Regions from separate parts of the Arthrobacter sp. YAF17 genome, predicted to be linked through region 2. Evidence: riboswitches for the same ligand, from Rfam matches in the RefSeq annotation. Region 2 holds a riboswitch; the other holds the start of a gene.
The links. Region 2 has a riboswitch for cyclic di-AMP ahead of AB4Y67_RS02725 (NlpC/P60 family protein). Riboswitches for the same ligand answer to the same signal wherever they lie in the genome.

Region 1 (10,329 bases), on a different contig from region 2:
CCCGGCCGTGGTCCCGGTAGTTCCGCTCGGCGTGGGCGAGCTCCCGGCCGCTGAGTTCCGAGTTGTAGCTGTCCACCGGCGGGAAGTGCGTGAAAAGCCGGGTGCCGTCGATTCCTTCCCAATTAAAGGTGTGGTGCGGCATCCGGTTGGCCTGGTTCCAGGAGATCTTCTGGGTCAGGAACCACTTGCTGCCGGCGGCCTTGACGATCTGCGGCATGGCCGCCGAATAGCCGAACGAGTCCGGAAGCCAGGCTTCCTCGCATTCGACGCCGAACTCGGCGAGGAAGAAGCTTTTCCCCTCCAGGAACTGGCGGGCCATGGCCTCGCCGGCGGGCATGTTGGTGTCCGATTCGACCCACATGCCGCCCACCGGGACGAACTGGCCGGTCATGACCTTCTCCCGGATCCGTCCGAAGAGCTCCGGATAAAATTCCTTGATCCAGGCCAACTGCTGGGCCGAGGAGCAGGAAAACACGAACCCGGGATCCTCGTCCATCAGGGCCACCACGTTGGAAAAGGTGCGGGCGCATTTGCGGATGGTTTCTCTGACGGGCCAGAGCCACGCGGAGTCGATGTGCGCATGCCCGGTGGCGAGCAGGTGGTGTGCCGAGGCGTAGGCCGGCCGGGCCAGGACACCAGCGAGGGCCTCCCGCCCCGCCGCTGCTGTGCCCGGGACGTCCTCGGGGTCCATGATGTCCAGCATCCGTTCCAGCGCACGAAGGATTTCGTGGCGGCGGGGCAGTTCCATCGGCAGTTCGTGCATCAGGCCGTTGAGGGTCCAGATGTCCTGCTGCAGTTCCCAGACGGTCTGGTTGAGTTCGGCAATGACGATCCTGCCGAGACGGTACTTTGGCTCGTTGCCCGAGGTTGCCTTGTCCCCGTAAGGGGTGGCCGCGAAGGTCCACCCCTGCGACAGGTCGGGGTTGGCGGCCGCCTCCACATAAAAATCCACGGACATTCCGCTGCCCAGGAGCTTGAGCGGGATGTACTGGTTGCGCGGCGAGATGGCCTTGACGATCGTTCCGTCCGGCCGCCAGGCGATGCCTTCGCACTGGAAGCCGGGAAGGTCGCTGCTGAAGCCAAGGTCCACGATGACTTCCACCGAAGTGTCCGCCGCCGTGCCCCAGGAGTCCGGCACCTGCCCCTGCAGGCGCAGCCATTTGGTGCTCCACGGCCGCCCCCACGCCGCTCCATGCTCCTGCGGCGCGAACTGTTGCCGCAGCGCCTCCAGGACAGGAACCGGTTCATCCGGGACGTCCCAGCTGCTCAGCGTGAGCGGCACGCTGCGCGGGTAGACCGCGGGGGCGACGCGTTCGCGAACAAAGCGGTCGAGCCGGACTTCCGTGAGACGGCGGTCGTCGTGCAATGTGTTCCTCTTAGCGCTGGCGTGGATGACGCTGAAATGCATCCAATCGATGGATATAACTTACTTCGCCGCCGGCCCTCAAGCCAGAACCGAGAACGGGCCTCACCCGCCGACGGCTGCGGGCAGGCCCACCCTGTGGGCGCCTGCATACACATTCAGCGATGTGCCGCGGCTGAATCCGGCCAGCGTCATGCCGCTGGCCTCGGCCAGCTCGACGGCCAGGCTCGACGGCGCGCTGACCGCGGCCAGGACGGGGATGCCGGCCAGGGCGGCCTTCTGCACCAGTTCGAACGACGCCCGCCCGGAGACCTGGAGCACGGTTCCCCGCAGCGGCAGCAGACCTTCGCGGAGGGCCCAGCCCACCACCTTGTCCACGGCATTGTGACGTCCCACGTCCTCGCGCAGGCACAGGAGTTCGGCGGAACCGTCGCCGGCGATCCGGAACAGGCCGGCGGCGTGCACGCCTCCGGTGACGTCAAACACGGCCTGCGCTTCCCTCAGCTTGTCCGGAAGCGACGCGAGCGTGGCCACGGGAACCATCAGCGGGTCGGCCGCGGGACTAAAATGCGAGGACTTGTGCACGGCCTCGATGGAGTCCGTGCCGCAGATGCCGCACGAACTGGACGTGTAGACGTTCCGTCCGGTGTCGGGGCGGACGACGTCGGGCCTGAGCTGGGCTTCCACCACGTTAAACGTCTGGACCCCGTCCTCGTCCTCCCCGGCGCAAAACCGCAGCGAGACGAGCTGGTCCGGAGTCCAGATGACGCCCTCGGAAACGAGGAAGCCCGCGACAAGGTCAAAGTCGTTGCCGGGGGTCCGCATGGTCACAGAGAAGGACAGGCTGCCGATCCGGATTTCCAGCGGCTCCTCGACGGCCAGCACGTCCTCCCGGTGGCGCACCGGGAATTCGAGGGCTTGTGGCGAACCGTCCAGTACATACTTGTGCACCTTGCGGCGCTGCGTGACGCGGCCCATCAGGTACTCCTAACCAACATAACTCCATCATGGCAAGCGCCGGGCCGGGTGGCCAGCGCGGGTTTTGCACCGGGCACTACCCCAGCAGTTCGCTCCAGTCCACGGGGCCGCCGGTACCCGTGGGCTTCCGGGCGGCCCGTTTGGGGGCAGGTTTGTCCTGGGCCGGCATCAGGTCCGCGAGGGCCGCGCCCCAGGGGAGGGCGAAGGCCGGGACCGGTTCCCCGAGCTGCACGCCGTGCGGCGGGACCACCAGCACGCCGTCGGCGGCGGCCAGTCCGCGCATCATTCCCGGGCCGGTGTGCTGCGCCGGGGACGCCATGCCGTAGACCAGCCGGAAGGGCATCAGCCGGGTCCTGCCGGGGTCCGGCTCGATCATGGAGCCGCAGGGCACCTCGGTGACCGGCGGCAGCGTCCGGTGACCCAGCGCGGCCAGGAGCGGGGCCCCGATGGTCGAGAGTGCCATCATGGCCGCGAGCGGGTTGCCCGGCAGCCCGATAATGAACCTGCCGTCGGGCAGTTCTGCCAGGACGGCGGGGTGGCCGGGCCGCATAGCGATGCCGTCGATGAGAAGTCGTCCGCCCAGTTCGGCGACCGAACGGCGCAGGTGGTCCGTGCCTGACCGGCCGGTGCCGCCGGTGGTGATGACGACGTCGGCGGGCAGCAGTTCAGCGGCTGGCACCAGGTCGGCGGCGGGATGCACGGAAGGCTGGGTCGCAGCACCCTCGCCGGCGCCCTCGGCGGGTTCGGTGTCCTCGAGCGCTGCGAGCCACTCGGCGTAGCTGTCGCCTATTTTCGTTTCGCCGGCACAGATCCCGCCGAGCATTTCCACAACGGCCGCGAGCTGGGGACCGAACGTGTCGCGCACCTCCCCCGGCCGCGGAATCCCTGCCGCGACGACCTCGGAGCCGGTGAACACGAGACGGACCAGCGCCTTGCCCTGGACCGGGAGCGCATCGTGGCCGGCGAGGGCTGCGAGGGCCAGGTGGGCGGGATTGAGCAGGGTGCCGCGCTTGATCAGGACTTCGCCGGCGGCGGCTTCCTCCGCCGCCTTCCGGATGTGCTCACCGTTCCGGGGCTCACCGGGTTTGGCGGCGCCGGCGAGCTGCAGAACCGGGAGCCCGTCCTCATCGGCGGCTATCTCGCCGCTTTCACTCCGCAGCACGGCCTTCGCGCCGGGCGGGATCAGCCCGCCCGTGGCGATCGGGCTCGCCTGGTGGGGGGCCAGCCGCTGGCCGGGTTCCGCGAGGATCCAGGGCCCGCTGCCGTTGACGGCCCAGCCGTCCATGGCGGACGAGGCGTAGTGCGGCATGTCCGCGAGCGCTTCCACGTCGGCAGCGAGTTTTCTCCCCAAGGCGTCACGAAGGGCAGTGGGCGCGGCGGGGATGGGGTCTGCGCAGTCGAAGGCGAGCTGCCAGGCTTCCTGCCAGGTGTGCGCGAGGTGCCGGTGCGGCACCTCAGGTTCCTCGACCGGGGCGGGGCCGCTGGCTCCACCCCCGGGAGTCGCACCGGAGCGGCTTACAGCGGGCATGTCGCCGGCATGCTCATCCCCGGCGGCAGCTGCGCTGCCGGAAGGGGGTGCAGGCGTCATGCTCCGGAGGCTTCGTTGGCTGCGTAGTCTTTGGCGAGTTTGCCGGCCACGCCCATTGCTGCCTGCATCGAGACCGCATCGGTGGCCTGACCGGAGCCTGAGGCCAGGCCTGCCGCGAAACCGGCGATGAACGTCGTCAGGGGCGCGGCCGGGCGGACCACGGAGTGCGCCGCCACCCCGGCCAAAGCCAGAACCGCGTTCACATCTACCTCGACGTCTTCCAGTTCCAGGGCCTGAAGCAGGGCACGGCACCAGTCTTCCAGTGTTTCATCCTGGCTCTTCACCGCTTGCCTCCAAGGTCGAATTCTGCCGGGGAGCCCCGGGCCGGGTGGCCGCCTCATGGCTGTCGCGGCCATGGCTGCCGAGTGGAACGGTTACCCCTAATGCGGACGCATCGTCCCAGGTATCCACATCATCCGTAGACCCCCCGGGCACGCTGACTTCCCGCACCTCCAGACTAGCAAGAAGGGCGAACACCGAGGCGTTTTCGAGTGTGCCGCGCTTCCCGGCTTCACGGGCGCACCGTTGTAGCGCAACCGTGCCATATAAACCCAGCAGCGGCTGCCGACGCCCGTCGGCGGCCACCGCCATCAGCCCGCCATCCGGAGGAGCTTCCCCTGCCGCTTCCAGCAAGGCCCGGACAGCGGCGCCCGCCCGGGGCATGTCACAGGCCAGGACCAGGGTGAACGGCGCCGCTGGCCGGGGGCGGCCGGCCGCACCGCGGTGCCTTTCCAGGGCGGAGAGGCCTGCCGCGATGGCTGCGGCCGGTCCGGCAAAGGGCGGGTCCTCCCGGCAACTCAGCACGCCTTCCGGCAACGTTCCCGGGTCCGGTCCGACGACGGCGACTGCCGCCGCGCCCCGCGCGGCCTGCAGGGCACGATCAAGGAGGGTGGCGCCGTCGTGCATCAGCCCCGATTTGGGCACGCCGCCCAGCCGGGAGGACCGGCCCCCGGAAAGGATGACTGCATCGAATTCCACCGGCCCAGCCTAACGCGCTCCGGCGCGGACGCCGCGTCGCAAAGATCGGCCACCAGCCGGCAAGCGATGAAGTCCGGCCCGACGGTCAGCCGGCGGCGCCGTTTCAGGCGGCAGATTCCGGCAGCAGGAACGGGTCCCAGGCCGGGGTGGGCTTCTCCAGCTCCTTGATCTGCCAGGTTGCGCCCTTGGGGGGCGCGGGGCTGAAGCTGAGCTTCCATCCCATTTCGGCGGGCGTGTGGTCGCCTTTGGCGTTGTTGCAGCGCAGGCAGGCGGCGACGAGGTTTTCCCACGAATCCGCACCACCCCTGGATTTGGGCTGGACATGATCGATGGTGTGGGCGGCCTTGCCGCAATAGGCGCAACGGTGCCCGTCCCGGCGGAGCACGCCGCGGCGGCTGACGGTCGTCAGGGTGTTGTACCGGGGCCTGATGTAGCGATTCAGCAGAATCACCGAGGGCCGGCCAAGGACGTCCTGCGGTCCAACGACGGGATCGTCGCCTTCCGCCACGACACTGGCCTTTCCAGTCAGCACAAGGACGAGCGCCCGGCGGAAGGTCACAACCGCCAGCGGTTCATATCCAGCATTCAGAACGAGAGTGCGCATCCGCATACCTCTTCACGGCCGCACCCGCCAGGGGCACGAGGGCCGGCTGCCCTCTGCATGGTCGGGCTATGGATCGACAAAACAAGAGTAAACACCGAGGTGCCGTTTCACCGAATCTTTTTTTGCTGGCCGTGGCCCGTGTCGGCTGAAGTTCACGTTGCGGCAACGCAAAGGACCCCGCCGCATGGCAGGGGTCCTTTGCGTAAAAAGCTGTTGTCCTTAGCCGCCGACGCGGATGAAGACCGGGCCGGAGCCGACGTTTACGGTCTGGAGGGAAGTGGTCCCACCGTTCCAACCGCCGTGAACTGCCATGCCGTTGCCGACGTAAACAGCGATGTGGGCCATGCCCGCGCCACCGTTCTGGTAGTACGCGAGGTCGCCCGGCTGTGCCTCGGCGGCGCTCACGGTGCGGCCGAGGGACAGGTAACCTGCCGGCCAGCCGTGGTAGTTGATGCCTGCAGCAGCCAGCGCGTTCGTTGCGAGTGCGGTGCAATCCTGGCCAACGCCGATCTGGGCGTAGGCGGCAGCGGCAATCGTGGCGCCCATGCCGCTGGCGACGCCGGCCGGAGCCTTGGCGCCGGCCACGGAAGCGGTGGCGGCGGCGCCGACCTTGGTGCCGGCGGTGTTGGCGGTGGGCGTTTCCTGGACCTTCACGACGGGCTTCGCCTTGACGGGGGCAGCAATGGTGGCGACTTCGGTCTTGTCGTAAGCGATCGAGATGCTGGAAGCCGCCGAGATGGCCGCGGGGGCGGCGGACTGGACTTCGAGCGTGGAAGCGGAGGTGGATTCGCGCTGAACGTTGGCCTCAGCAGCGTTGGCTGCGATGCCGCTGGTCAGGACGAGGCCGGAAGCAGCAGCGATGACTGCTGCCTGGCGGCCCACGCCACCGGCGTTGTCGCCGACAGCCTTGGCAATAACAGCCAGCGAGTTGGTCTTGGTGACCTCGGCGCGGTGCCGTGCGTTTGCACGAGTAGTCATTAAGTTCTCTCTTTCGTGATCCTGTGGCCGCGCTTTTCAGGCGCGTGCTGAGGACGCTCCGGCATCTTGGGGGTACGCCGGATCGCCCCGAAGTGGGTTACTTAGCGAAGGGTGTACTGCGAAGACGCGCCAAAAGCGGGAACTGCGTGCAGGTGCAGGGCCTGCGGGCCGGACTCAGCAGAGATTGAGACGGCGGTGTGAGATCCGTTCCGGGCGCCGGCAAGGGCAACCGAGGAGTCGGATTTCAGCGGGCTCGTAAGAGCCGCGCAAGCGCGGTGACGCGCAGCATTGTGGCGTGAAGACACGAAAGTAGCCTCTCCCAATGCCTGCGAGGTGAGCTGTCGGATTCGGATGGGAGTCACCCGGCCGCGCTGCTTCCTGGGAAGCTTTGCGACTTAACCCCAAGGCCTTCTTTAGAAGGCCAAAATTGGTTCCCCCGCCCCTGCCAGACGATGTAATGCGAACGGACCTTGAGCGGTGGCAGAGCTAGGCAATCCACTCAAGAGCGCCAACTTCGGAAAAGTTGGCGTAGGTCAAACTTACAACAGTTGGGACTCAATGTCACATTCGGATCACGGCGTGTCACAAGAATGCGAGAGCGTCCGATCAGCTTTGTTACAGCCAGCCGGTCGGGTCGACAACTTCGCCGTTGACCATTACCTCGAAGTGAAGGTGGCAGCCCGTGGAGGCGCCTGTGGTGCCGCTCATCGCCACGACCTCGCCGCGGGAGACCTGCTGGCCAACCTTGACGGTGGCTGAGGACAAGTGGTTGTAGGTGGTCTCCAGGCCGTTGCCATGGTCGATCACGACACGGTTGCCGCCGCCGTAGGGGTGCCAGCCGGTGAACGTCACGGTCCCACTGGCTGCAGCCAGGACGGCCGTGCCGCACTGGGCGGAATAGTCCTGGCCACGGTGGAACTCGCCGGAGCCGCCTGTAATGGGGCTGACGCGATATCCAAAGGGTGACGCGGTTTTCAACTGGGCCAGCGGCGCCCCGAGGCTTCCGGCGGAGGCCGCGCGGGTGATCGAACCGACGGACTGGGCACTCAGCAACTGCTTGAGCTTTCCGTCCGGGTCGCCCTGGGTGGTGACGGCGGTCCGGTTGAAGTCGATTTTGGCCTCGCCAGCCGTGACATCAGGCTGGACTGCGGCCGAGATGGATCCCGTCGACCCCGCGTTGGTGGCCATAACGGGGCCAGTGGCGGGGACGGTGACGGTGAGGACCAGTCCCGTAGCGGCGAGTGCAATGCCGGCCTTTTGCCCAACGCCGCTGGCGGCGGCAAAGTCTGTTACCTGGCGGAACGGGCTGCGGCGGCCCCTGCGTTCGTCGCGGTGCGCGTCACGTGGGCGGTCGGCCAGGACGGCGACGGCCGGTCGCGGCTCCGGAGCGGGACCGGTCGCACGACGGCGGCCCCTGGCGGTCTGGGTGGTCAAAAACGGTTCCTCTCTGGAGAGCCTGCGGAGTTAGCTGTCGGATTCGGGTCAGAGAGTTCAAAGACCCGGTCCGCCGTGGCAGGCGTCCAGACACAGAGGCATCCAAAGAGTCCCTCTGTGGTGTGTGCTTGCCGCTGACGGACTTCACCCCAAGGCTGATGAACAGCCGGAAGTGGTTCCCCCGCCCCTGCCAGAAGGTGACTCTGCTACTGATCCGCTGGCAGAGCTCGGCTTCGGATCAGATAACGCTTTGGTATCGGTACTAGAGATCAACTATAGGCGATTAAGCCCCGCAGAGATAAATCCGTTATCGAATCTGTGCATAACTCATGGGTCGTCCGATGAGCAGTGGGTTAAGTCCTGTTAACCGACGGTAACAAAGACGTGGGCCGCAACCTCGGGCGGGAGTTCCAGGGCGCCTTCGATATCGGGTACCCGGACGGAGATGTACTCCCCTACCCGTTCCAGCGACACCAGGGCTCCGGGCCGGATACCGCCTTCGTCGAGCTGGACGAGCAGTTCCGGTTCGACCTGGATGGGCTCGGCCAGCCGGTTGACCCGGACCCGGGAATCCGGACCGTAGCCGGCCATGGCTTCGAGAAGGTTCACCACGCCATCCCCGCAGGGCTGGGATGGCGGGCCGCCGAGTTCCGCGAGGCCCGGAATCGGGTTGCCGTAGGGAGACACCGTGGGGTGATCCAGCAGCTCGAAGATGCGCCGCTCCACCCGCTCGCTCATGACGTGTTCCCAGCGGCAGGCTTCCTCATGCACATAGGCCCAGTCGAGCCCGATGACGTCCGCCAGCAAGCGCTCGGCAAGGCGGTGCTTGCGCATGACCTCAATCGCACGTTTCCGGCCGGTTTCCGTCAGTTCAAGGTGCCGGTCACCGGAAACGACCACCAGCCCGTCGCGCTCCATGCGGCCGACAGTCTGGGAAACAGTGGGGCCCGAGTGACGCAGCCGTTCGGCGATGCGGGCGCGGAGGGCAACGATGTTCTCTTCTTCAAGTTCCAGAATGGTCCGAAGATACATCTCGGTGGTATCGATCAGATCCGTCATTCAGCTCAGCTCCTCGAGCGCCGTCCTTGCGTGTTCCCACCGTACCGCGAGCTGCTTGCGCCCTGGCGGGGTCCGCCGTACGTTCGCAGGTCAGCTTAGCCTATTTTGAATTACTCCGGATAATCTCAGTGACCGGACTATGACGGGCTCTTTTGCCTCCCCCGCCGGGCAGTCAGGCAGAATGAAACGCAAGGCTTCGTTGCAGCCACCCTGCCGGGCCGCCTCCCAAGCCACGCTTTGTACCAGCCGAAAATTGGAGCCACTGTGAGCGACACCAGCATCACGATTCCCGCCAACCTCCTGCCCAAGGACGGCCGGTTCGGCGCCGGACCGTCCAAGGTCCGCCCGGAACAGATAGAGGCCCTCGCTGCGGCTTCCGGGCTGCTGGGAACCTCCCACCGCCAGGCGCCGGTCAAGAACCTCGTGGGATCGGTCCGGAGCGGGCTGAGCCAGTTCTTCCGCGCACCCGAGGGCTATGAGGTCATCCTGGGCGTCGGCGGGTCGACAGCGTTCTGGGACATTGCCAGCTTCGGGCTCGTGGACAACAAGGCCCAGCACCTGTCCTTCGGCGAATTCGGCTCGAAGTTCGCCTCCGCCACCCACAAGGCGCCCTTCCTGGCGGACTCCTCCATCATCAAGTCCGAGCCGGGGACCCGCCCGGCGGCCCGGGCTGAGGCCGGCGTCGACGTTTACGCCTGGCCGCAGAACGAGACGTCCACCGGCGTGGCAGCTCCGGTCCGGCGTGTGGCCGGCGCCGATGCAGGCTCCCTCGTGCTGGTTGACGCCACCTCGGCGGCCGGCGGGTTGGATGTCGACGTCGCCGAAACGGACGTCTACTACTTCGCCCCGCAGAAGAACTTCGCCTCCGACGGAGGCCTGTGGCTTGGCCTGTTCTCCCCGGCAGCGCTGGAGCGCGCGGCCCGGATCAAGGCCGGCGGCCGCTGGATCCCGGATTTCCTCGACCTCCAGACGGCTATCGACAACTCGCGGCTGAACCAGACCTACAACACCCCTGCCCTGGCCACGCTCGTCACCCTCGACGCCCAGGTGCAGTGGCTCAACGCGAGCGGCGGTCTGGACTTCGCCTCCGCGCGCACCGCGGATTCGGCCGGCCGCATCTACCGCTGGGCCGAGGCCTCGGAGTACGCTACCCCGTTCGTGGCGCAGGCCGAGGACCGCTCCAACGTCATTGCCACGATCGACTTCGACGAGTCCATCGACGCCGCGGCAATCGCCAAGGTGCTCCGCGCCAACGGCATCGTGGACACCGAGCCCTACCGCAAGCTGGGCCGCAACCAGCTCCGCATCGCAACGTTCGTGGCGATCGAGCCGGACGATGTATCGGCG
Region 2 (10,319 bases):
GCCAGCTTGATCTCGCGAATCTTGTCCCCGACGGTCTTCTGGCCCCCGCGGATGACCTCGTCGCCGCGGTCCGCCGACACGAGGGACTCGGTGACGACGTTGGCGACGTACTGCTGGGTCAGTGTGGACGCGCCCTGCCGGCCGCCACCGGTCAGATTGGAGGACAGCGCCCGCAGTATCCCTTGGGGGTCTACGCCGGCATGTTCGTAGAAGCGTCGGTCCTCGACGGCGATGATCGCATCCTTGATGTACGGGGACATGTCGGCCAGGCTGACCCGCACACGGTTCTCTGCGTAGAAATTGGCGATCAGTTTCCCGTCCGCGCTCAGCACTTTGGTTGACTGCGACGGCGGATCAACCGTCAGCCCCGAGGGGAGCTGGTTGAAGAACTTGATCGAGTTGCTGCCGGCAACTCCGGCGGCGGCAACACCGGGGACCACCAGGCCGGCAACCAGGACGCCGCAGAGCGCGCTCACTGTGAAGTATCCGAGAATTGCCCAGAGAGCCACGGCGAGACGAGATCGGGTTCGTCTTCTCAGCTCCATCTTTCCCCCACTTGTCACGCTCTAAAATGTGGTCAAACATGCCCCGCTTCACCCCTGTCCGGATCGATTCAGATCCCGGAGCGCCTCACCGCCGTCGTCGGCTGTGGCGTTCCGCCCGGTGCCGCAGTAATCCCATGTCCATAACATAGGACCGCCTGGCCGGCCGGCGCCACACCCTGACCGGATGAACCAGACAGAACGCGCGGAGAACCCGTGTTCTCCGTGGTGATGCCTTGACACTGACTTTGGCCCACGCAGAAACTGAAAGGTCCAGGCTGCTCAGTGAAGCTAGGGAATGGAAAGACAATGGCCGGTACAGATTCGTTCGTGATTGTGGTTGGTTTTGACGGTTCCGAGAATTCTCAGAATGCGCTGACGTGGGCTGTGGATGAGGCCCGGCAGCGCAACGGCCAGATCCGTCTGGTCACGGCCTGGAGCAAGCCCCCGCTTGCCTGGTATGCGGCGGTCCTGGAAACGGCCGCCGGCGAAATCGTGGCAGAGGATTCCCCGCAAGGAATCGCGGAAGCCCTGCAGGCCGGGGCCCTAAAAACGGCCGAGGGCGCGGGAGTCGAAGCCACCGGGCAGGTCGTTCACAACGATTCACCGGCAGCAGCAGTAGTCGACGCCGCCAAGGATGCGGATCTGGTGGTGGTCGGCTTCCGCGGGCACGGCGGATTTCCCGGCCTGCACCTGGGCTCAGTCGCCACCCAGATCATCACCCACGCACCGTGTCCGGTCCTCGTCGTCCGTCCCAAAGCCGCCTGAGGCGCGGACCGTCGTCGTCCGCAGTCGCTTGTGCCACCGGGAGCCGGGGCGCGCAATGGCCTGCCTGCCGGGAGTCTTCAGCAACCGTTGAAAGGGCGCGGGGGAGCGCCTACGATGTGGCCACAACCCCATTCTGGGGACCAACTCCGGGACCCGCCGCCAAAGTGGCTTTGACACACTTTGCCTTGCCCGAGTCCTGGATATGACAGGACGGGAAGGGTCATGACTAAGTATCTGTTCGAAGCGAACTACGTGGGCGAGGGCATCAAGGGCCTCATGCGCGAAGGGGGAACGAAGCGCCGTGACGCGCTGGTCGATGCCCTCAAATCCGTGGGCGGATCGCTCGAATGCTTCTACTACGCCTTCGGGGAGAGGGACGTACTGGGGGTCTTCGAGGTCCCGTCGCCGTCCGATGCCGCCGCGCTTTCGCTTCTTATCAACTCATCGGGCTCTGTGAACGTTCGCCTGAAGCCGCTCCTGACGCCGGAGGATCTTGACGACGCGGCCAAGAAGACACCGACGTACCGGGCCCCCGGGCAGTAGGCGCCGGACCCAGCCGACACCGGACTTCGCTGCCCCGCGGTTACGGGGTAGACAGGGCACGACGGCGTCGGGCCACTTGGGTGCTGGGCGTCCCCGCCGCAGGATGCGAAACAATGGCCCCATGAGTGATGCCGGCGACTTCATCGACCTTGCGCTCCAGCGCGAGTCGTCGTGGGGCCGGGCCGAGGAGTCCGAGGCCAGGCACGGAAGTGGCCACGGGTACTACGGCGCATCGGTCGGAGCCGTGCGCGGAACTGTCCGCGATGCCCTCCGGCGCTATCCGGACCTCACGCACGATGACATCACGGCGCTTAGCTCCGAGCTGTGGCAGGTGGCGGTCTTCGAACGCCGCCTCGCTGCCGTCGTCCTCCTGCAATCGAGCGTCCGGCTGCTGACCAACACCGACCTGACGCGGATCGAAGGCTTCGTCCGGAGCGCACAGCTAAGCGCCCTGGTGGATCCGCTCGCCACCGACGTCGTCGGCCCCCTGATGGCGGGTCTCGACGTCGTCGGCAGGGTCCGCGCGGACAGCGTTCTGGACCGCTGGGGGAGGGATCCTGACGGCTGGCTGCGCCGCGCCGCCGAGATGGCCAGGCGCCGGCCCGAGCTGGATTCTGACCGCCCGTAACGCCAGGGCAAATTTCCCTAGCTTCCCGGCCGGCGCTCCACCACGGCGTAGGCCTTTTCGTCGAAGAACTCCCAGTCGGTGACCACCATGAAACCCAACGCGTCCACGCGGTCGTTGAGGACGTGGACATCGAAGCCGCCGTCACGGGGCTCAGCGTCCCAGGTGGAGACGTGGACCTCCCCGTTTTCCAGTACCAGCAGCTCGGTGTTGACGTTGAAGTCCTCCGGCGGTTCATTGCTCAGCTGGCAGATGGCAACGCAGTGCGTGTTGACGTCGGGATTGTTCATTTGGGGCCTCCGCTTCTGGGAACGGTGATGCCAATATCCTATTCCCGAATCGGCGTCTGGCGTGGGGAAAGACCGCCCGCAACACCTTCCCGCCGTTACCTCAATGTGACATGCCGTGATCATTCCGTTACCGTTGTTAGGTGCCTGTTGTTTCCGAGACGGGCTCTCCCCAGCCGATTGCCTAACTCTGCCGCGGCCGTGGGGATAACTCGCAGCAACGTCCGGCAGAGACGGGGAAACCACTTTTGACCCACTGTTAGTCAGGGGTCTTGGGGTGAAGCCGCACGGCCCGCAATGATCGGGCCCGAGTGCGGCCGGGTGCCTCCCATCCGAATCCGACAGCTCACCTCGCAGGCATTGGGAGAGGCTCCTTTTAATGATTTCCAGCAATACCCATGCGCCCAAGCGCGCCGATCTTCGCAGCAAACGCCGTACCGCCGGGACCATCGGCCGCCAGGCCGCAGTTCTCGTCGCCGCTTCCGGAATGGTGCTTAGCGGCGCCATGGCCGCCAACGCAGCCGATGCGCCGGCCAAGCGCGACGCCGCCCCGGCGTCGTCCGTTGACGTCAAGGGCCAGGTCGGCGCACCGGTCATGGCGGACTCCGCTGTCCAGATCACTTTCGAGCGCCCCGCCGTTGAGACGGCACCGGCGCCCGTGGTCGAGGCCCCCAAGCCCGCGGCCGCTCCGAAGGCCCCGGCAGCACCGGCCGCCGCAGCTCCTGCCGCGAAGGCGACGGTGAAGGTCCAGTCGGCCCCCGCCCCCGCCGCTGCCCCGGCAGCCGGTGGAGTCAACGCCACACTGCTGTCCATGGCATACGGCCAGATCGGCATCACCCAGGACTGCACCGCCATGGTGGAGAAGGCCCTGAACGCTGCCGGCATCCCGGTCGGCGACATCGGCCCGACGGCCTTCCTGAAGTACGGCCAGGTCGTCTCCACTCCGCAGCCCGGCGACATCATCGTCCAGTCCGGCCACGTTGCCATCTACGCCGGCAACGGCCAGGCAATCAGCGGCGGCATGAACGGCGTCAACGCCACCATGGCGCACCCGCTGTCCTGGCTGACGGCCACCGGTCCCGTGACGTTCGTCCGCGCCGGCTAAGCAGTACCGCTAACAGCACGCAGAAGACCGGTCGATCGGGTGCCTTGGGGGCAGCGGATCACCGGTCTTTTGCGTGTCCGCCATCCGGCTCGGCCGCGTACCGCAGCAGAATTACGCCGTTCCCGAAGGTGCGGCTCTCCAGCAGCCGGAGCGACGTCAGGCCATCCGTCTCCTTGAAGAGGGGCGTCCCGCGTCCAATCAGAACCGGATGGACGTAGATCCGGTACTCGTCGATCAGGCCGAGCAGTCGGAACGCCGCCGAGAGGTTGGCGCCGCCGAGTGCGAGGTCGCCGCCGGGCTGGTCCTTGAGTTTCATGACGTCCCCGACGACGACGTCGCGCACCACCTCGGTATTCCAGCCCGCCTTCGCAAGTGTCCTGGAGTAGACGATCTTGGGCATGTCCCGCCAGATTCCGGCGAACTCGCTCTCGGGGGCTGAGTTCGAGGGGTCCAGGTCCGCCGTCGGCCAGTACTCGGCCATCATCTCGTAGGTGACCCGGCCGTCCAGAAAGCCGCCCATCGTCCGCAGCAAGTCGTTGAAGTGGGTGTGCAGTTCCTCATCGACCCGATGCCAGCTCAGGTCCTGGTCCGGGCCCTCGATGAATCCGTCCAGGGACACTTGCATCATCAAAATGACCTTGCGCATCGCGGGCTCCTTCAGTGGGCTGCAGGGGTTCCAGCGTACGACGCCGGGCGCGGACGCGGCATGGGGATACTGCCCGACGCCGGGCGGCAGCATACTGCCGGATTGGCCATCCCTGGGGCGGACGCGGGGCAAATGGCATCGGCTGACACACCCGCCCTGCGGGCGCCGAACCTTGCGCTCAGGCCGTGCCCGGGGCAGAATGCATTAGATTTAGAGCCGCACCGCGGTTCCTTTCGTTCGAAGGAAGAGTATGCCGGCGAACCTGCCTGTGGCGTTTGCGGACTTTGCGCCGCCACCGATGTGCCGGCGGTGAGGCCCGGTGGATTCCTGGGGGCCGGGCCGGCATTACAGCAGCGGCCGACACACACATGAGACCACCGAGGGTGCGGGGCCGCGTGTGCTCCGGCGCCTTGGCGGAATCCGCCCGCAGTTCCTGATCATGCTGGTGACGGTCCTCGCCCTGGTCTCGGCCGTGAGCGTTTACGCCACCGTCCAGTCCCGGGTAGCGGTCGACGCCGTCGTTCCGCAGGCCGCGACCGAATCCGCCACTGCGGGTGCCGCCGGAGGGGCCGACGCACGGTCGGTCACCGGCGGGGCGCCGTCGGCAGCGACTCCGTCACCGACTGCTTCGACACCGGCCCCGACGCCCGCCGTCGTCGTTCCTCCCAAGAGCCTCATCGGACCGGCGCTCGACGCGGAAATTAACGCGATCATCCAGGCCAACAGCGCCTATCGGGTGGGGGTGGCCCTCATCGATCTCAGCGACGGCGAGGTGCACGAGTACGGGGTGAAGACCAAGTTTGTGGCCGCCAGTACCGGGAAGGTCCTCGCCGCCGAGGCCTACTACCATCTGGTGGAAACCGGTAAGGCGTCGCTGACGGCCCGGATGGGGTCGTCGACCGCGGGCCAGCAGATCCGGCAGATGATCCAGCAAAGCAACAACGAATCGTGGGCGCTGATCCTGGCCGCCGTCGGCCACAAGGGACTGACCGACTACGCGGCCTCGCTGGGCATCCCCTATGACCGGACGGTAAACGGACTGACTCCGGCAGAGATGGCGAAGACCCTCTCCGGGCTGTACAGCGGCCGGCTGCTCAACGCCGCGAACACCGCCCAGTTGCTGTCCTACATGCAGAACACCAATTACGAGACGATGATCCCGGCCGCCGCACCCCCGGGGATCAACGTCTTCCATAAGTACGGTCTGCTCAACGGCAATCTCCACGACGCGAGCATTCTGGTGCAGGGGGAGCGGGCCGTCGTGTTTGTGGTCTACACCCTGGGCCGGGACATGTCGGACATGGCGGCACGGACCCGTGTCATCCAGCAGCTCACCGGCAAGGTCGCCGCCGGGGTCTTTTGACGAAGCACCGGCTTCCCAACCGGGCCGTTCACTAATCGGCCCGTTCCCCTAAATGACACAGAATCGTAGGCTGGAGAAGGGAGGTGAATGCCATGAAGGCAGCACAGGGAGACCGCATCATCATCCGTGGCACCACGGTGGAATCATCGGACCGGCACGGGGAAATCCTGGAGGTCAAGGGCGCCGACGGAGCCCCGCCGTATCACGTCAGGTTCGACGACGGCCACGAAACCATACTGTTCCCGGGCGGTGATTTCGTCGTCGAACGCAGCAAGACCTGACCCCGCTAGAAACTCGATGAGCTGCCGGAGCCGGAGAAGCTCCCGCCGCTGCCGCCGTAACCGGTGGTGCTGCTGCCGCCGCCCCGGGCGCTGCTGACACTGCTGACGCCTGTGGTGAATCCGGAGTTGAACGTGGGTACGGAGAAGAAGTAGTAGGCGGGGTACACGGTGCCCAGGATGCTGGGCTCGTACGTGCGCCCGTACTTGGCCTTGCTTCCGGCCTGCGCACTCTCCATTTCCTGGCGCATGAGCCGGGCCTCTTTTTCGTTCTTGGCGTAGCCCTCGATGACGGTGTCGGCATGGTTCTTGAGCAACTCGGACAGATGCGTGCGCGCGTCCCGCAGCCGGTCCAGGGCCGTCTCCGGAGTGATCGTTCCGTCCGAGAGTTCCGAGGTCCACCGTTCGAGCTCCCGGTGGCTTTCGTCCCGGAATGAGCGCAGCGCCGCCGCGGACGCGGAGTCGCTCTCGGCGTCGCGCTTGGTGAGCATCTGTTCGATCGCGGCCAGGTCGGCGCGGAAGGGGGCCAGCTGGCGGTCCCAGGCGGGCGCCCAGGCGGAGCCGCGGTTGAGCAGGGCGTTGGTGTCCGAGATGACGTCGTCGAGGGCATCCAGTTCGGCGGCGGCGTCGGCGTAGCTCCGGACCAGCTTCAGGTTTGGCCGCCTGCTGAGGCCCTTCGGCGACAGGGCATGGACCTGGTTGGAAAGGCCGGTGGCGGTGTTGTACTTCGTCATGAAGGTCCTGTGCTTCTCCAGCACCGTGCTGCCGTACCGGGAGGCGTCCGGGATGGTGCTCGCATTCAGTTCCGTGACCTGCAGATCCATGCTGACGTTGGCATAGCTGGCGTCGCCGCGGGCCAGCTCCTTACGGCTGCTGACCCGGGTCCGCCAGCGCACGATCAGCCAGGTGGCGGCGCCCGCGATGGCGGCAACCACGGTGGTCCAGGCAGCGACGAGGAAGGCAGTGGACCGGTACCACGGCTGGTTGATCAGCTCCGCCCCGCGCTGGATCCCGGCGATGGTGCCGTCCGTCCACTGGGCATCACGGAGGAGTTCCTTGGAGGCATTCTGGATATCCTCGCGCTGTCCGGGCGAGACCTTCCGGTCCTCACCCATGTATGTCCCCACATGCCGGCCCACCGGGTCCAGGGCAAAGATGAAGAGCCCGTTCGCCCATTTCTGCCCGTCCGCGCTGATCCACTCCGGGCGCTCGGCCCGGGCAAACCGCAGGACCTCCTCGTTGAGGTTGTCCGAGGCCGAGCCGTTGTAGGTATAAACGGCCACCTTGGTGGGCTGGTAAAACTCGATCGCCCGGACGGCGGGCAGAAGCGTGTTTTGGTCCAGCACCCCCGCCCGGTCCTCCACGACGACGTCGACCGGGGTGACGGCCAGCGCCGCCGGCCCCAAACCCACCAGCCCGGTCACCACCAGCAGGAGGACACAGAGGACTTTCCGCACGATTCCCATTTCCTGAGCGTAGTGCTTGCCGCGGGCCGGCGTCGACGGACGCGCGCCGTCGCCGCGTTGCCGTTTCGGCTAGGCTGGCCGGGTCCGACGTGGAAGGGAATGCGGCAGTGTCCGAGGAAACTGAACGGCCGGGGCAGCCATGACACCCGCCACTCCGGTCGACGAAGTGGGCGGTCTGGTCGGTTTCGCCGCACAGGCCGTCGACGCGCTCGGCGAGTGGGGCGTGGGGCTCTTCACCCTGGCGGAGACGGTCTTTCCACCCATCCCCAGCGAGGTTATCCTTCCCCTGGCCGGTTTCCTCACGCGCCAGGGGACCATGAACATGGCACTGGTCCTGGTCACCAGCACCCTTGGCGCCTACGTGGGCGCGCTGCTGCTCTACTGGCTCGGGGCCCGGCTGGGGCTCGAGCGGTCGATCCGGTGGCTGTCGCGGCTTCCGCTCATGGACCGCGAAGACTTTGAGAAGGCCGCCGACTGGTTCCGGCGCCACGGCAGGTCTGCGATATTCTTCGGCAGGCTGCTTCCGGGTGTGCGCAGCCTGATCTCGCTGCCCGCCGGAGCCGAGCGGATGCATCTCGGCACGTTCAGCGCGTTCACGATCGCGGGAAGCGTCATCTGGAACGGGCTGCTGATCGGCCTCGGCGCCCTTCTCGGTGCGCAGTACCGGCTCATCGACGAGTACTCGCGGTTCCTCAACTATGCCGTCTATGCGGGCCTGGCAATCGTCGTCGGCTCGCTGACCGTGAGGGGCCTCCGGCGGCGGCGAAACAGCAGGTCAGGGCCGGACGGGGCCTAAAGGCACCGTGACGGCGGGCCCTGCCTGCTACATACTGGCGGCCTGAGCCCGGAGGCGAAGGAACCCGGGCCGAACCAGCCAGAACCGGCCGCGGGTCCGGCTCCTGCACCCGCGGCCGGCAACAGAACATCGCCGGCCGGACCGGTCCCTGCTAAGGGCACCGGACCCACTGTTCAGGCCGGTCCCGCAGCGGTAGATTGTGGCTAACGGCCCACCCGGCCGGCTCCACCGACGCAACATCAGGGGTGCAAAATGGCTGGAAAATTTGAAGTCTACAAGGACAAGTCCGGAGGCTTCCGCTTCCGGCTCAAGGCCGCCAACGGCGAGGTGATCGCTTCCTCGCAGAGCTACAAATCGAAGGCCAGTGCCATGGGCGGGGTCGAATCGGTCAAGAAGAACGCAGCCGGCGACGTCGTCGACCTCACCGAAGAGGCGCCGGGCAGCATCGCCGGTGTTGCCGGCTAGACACAGCTCCGGCAGGCCCTAATCCTGCTGGTCCAGGCCGAAAATTCTTTTGTAGCTCCGCACCGCGTTGGTCACTGTCGGGAAGAAGTGGTCCGGCCCAAACCGGCTGCTCACGCCGAACCGGATCAGGCGGTCCTTGACGGGGCCCTTCATCTCTGCGAAGACCAGGCTGATCCCGCGCTTCGCGAGCTCGTCGTCGAGCGCCACGAGGTCATCCAAAGCGGTGGTGTCCAGTCCGGTGATCGCCTCTGACGCCACGATCACCCACCGAACCGGAGCCGGGGCGTTGTCCACCAGTGTCCTGATGTGTTCGGTAAAGACGGCGCCGTTGGCAAAGAACAGCGGGGCGTCGAAGCGTGCGATCACGAGGCCGGGAATACGGTGGCCATCGGGGTGCCGGCCCAGGTCGTGGTAGCCGGGCACGTCTCCCACACTGCCCAACTCGGTGCGGTAAGGGTCCAGGGCGCAGCACAAAAGCGATCAGGGACAGGCCGATCGCGACCACGATGCCTTCGAGCACCCCCACAAAGGCGACGCCCAGGAAAGTCGCGGCCAGCAGGGCGGCCTCGGTCCGGCTCATCCTGAGCAACCGGCGGAACGTCTTCAAGTCGAGGATCGACGCCGCGGCCACCATCACGACGCCGGCCAGCACACTGGAGGGCAGGAACGCCGTCACCCCGGGCGCCACGATCATGAACAGCGCCACAAGGTCGGCGCCAACGGCTCCGCTCAGGGGGCTCTTGGCTCCGGCTGCGAGGGCGATCGGGGTCCGCGAGGCGCTGCCGGAAATCGGAAAGCCGCCAAAGAGGCCGCTGGCCACGTTCGCCACGCCGAGGGCACCCATTTCCTGGTTCCCATCGACCTGGACTCCGCTCCGCGCGGCGAAGCTCTTCGACAGGACCGACGTATCGGCGAAGGCGATCAGGGCGATGCCGGCCGCCGGGCCGAGCAAGGCAATGACGTCTTCCAGGCTGATCCCGCCGAGGGCGGGGGACGGCAGGCCGCGGGGCAGGGAACCCACGGTGGGGAGCGCCGTCGTCAGGTCCAGCGCCGCTGTCAGCGCCGTGGCTGCGACGACGGCGATCAGGACGCCGGGCAGCTTCCACGGCAGGAAGCTTCACCCGACGATCACGGCGATGGTGCCGGCGCCGAACAGCAAAGCGAGCGGATTGATGGCGCCCTGGGCCACCGCCTGGGCTGTGCCGGCAGCGGTGCCGGCCAGTGAGCCGCCGGTACCCGTGATGCCGAGCAGCTTGGGCAGCTGGCTCAGCATGATGACCAGGGCGATTCCGTTGAGGTAGCCAACCCGGATGGGTTTGGACAGCAGCCCGGTCACGAAACCCAGTTTGAAGACCCTGCCGGCCAGCAGCAGCCCGCCGATCATGAGTGCCAGCACGCCGGCCAGGGCCACGGCGTGATCCGGTTCCGTGGCGGC

Region 1: it holds a riboswitch for cyclic di-AMP, as region 2 does, so the genes downstream of both, AB4Y67_RS06380 (M23 family metallopeptidase) here and AB4Y67_RS02725 (NlpC/P60 family protein) in region 2, are expected to answer to the same signal.

Annotation. Positions count from the first base shown of each region.
Region 1 covers NZ_JBFRDB010000005.1:95,688-106,016, forward strand. Annotated here, with positions in the region: gene AB4Y67_RS06345 (alpha-mannosidase) at 1-1,366, opposite strand, end outside; gene fdhD (formate dehydrogenase accessory sulfurtransferase FdhD) at 1,469-2,341, opposite strand; gene AB4Y67_RS06355 (molybdopterin-binding protein) at 2,418-3,929, opposite strand; gene AB4Y67_RS06360 (DUF6457 domain-containing protein) at 3,926-4,213, opposite strand; gene mobA (molybdenum cofactor guanylyltransferase) at 4,197-4,907, opposite strand; gene AB4Y67_RS06370 (HNH endonuclease) at 5,011-5,511, opposite strand; gene AB4Y67_RS06375 (NlpC/P60 family protein) at 5,731-6,489, opposite strand; cyclic di-AMP (ydaO/yuaA leader) riboswitch at 6,799-6,968, opposite strand; gene AB4Y67_RS06380 (M23 family metallopeptidase) at 7,105-7,923, opposite strand; cyclic di-AMP (ydaO/yuaA leader) riboswitch at 7,928-8,141, opposite strand; gene AB4Y67_RS06385 (metal-dependent transcriptional regulator) at 8,287-8,982, opposite strand; gene serC (phosphoserine transaminase) at 9,247-10,329, shown strand, end outside.
Region 2 covers NZ_JBFRDB010000001.1:571,541-581,859, reverse strand. Annotated here, with positions in the region: gene AB4Y67_RS02750 (transglycosylase domain-containing protein) at 1-545, opposite strand, end outside; gene AB4Y67_RS02745 (universal stress protein) at 852-1,310, shown strand; gene AB4Y67_RS02740 (GYD domain-containing protein) at 1,533-1,853, shown strand; gene AB4Y67_RS02735 (DNA alkylation repair protein) at 1,975-2,481, shown strand; gene AB4Y67_RS02730 (hypothetical protein) at 2,499-2,768, opposite strand; cyclic di-AMP (ydaO/yuaA leader) riboswitch at 2,969-3,139, shown strand; gene AB4Y67_RS02725 (NlpC/P60 family protein) at 3,145-3,870, shown strand; gene AB4Y67_RS02720 (dihydrofolate reductase family protein) at 3,929-4,516, opposite strand; gene AB4Y67_RS02715 (serine hydrolase) at 4,914-5,879, shown strand; gene AB4Y67_RS02710 (DUF1918 domain-containing protein) at 5,972-6,160, shown strand; gene AB4Y67_RS02705 (DUF5129 domain-containing protein) at 6,166-7,623, opposite strand; gene AB4Y67_RS02700 (DedA family protein) at 7,763-8,419, shown strand; gene AB4Y67_RS02695 (YegP family protein) at 8,672-8,884, shown strand; gene AB4Y67_RS02690 (STAS domain-containing protein) at 8,903-9,316, opposite strand; partial or broken gene AB4Y67_RS02685 (SulP family inorganic anion transporter) at 9,489-10,319, opposite strand, start outside.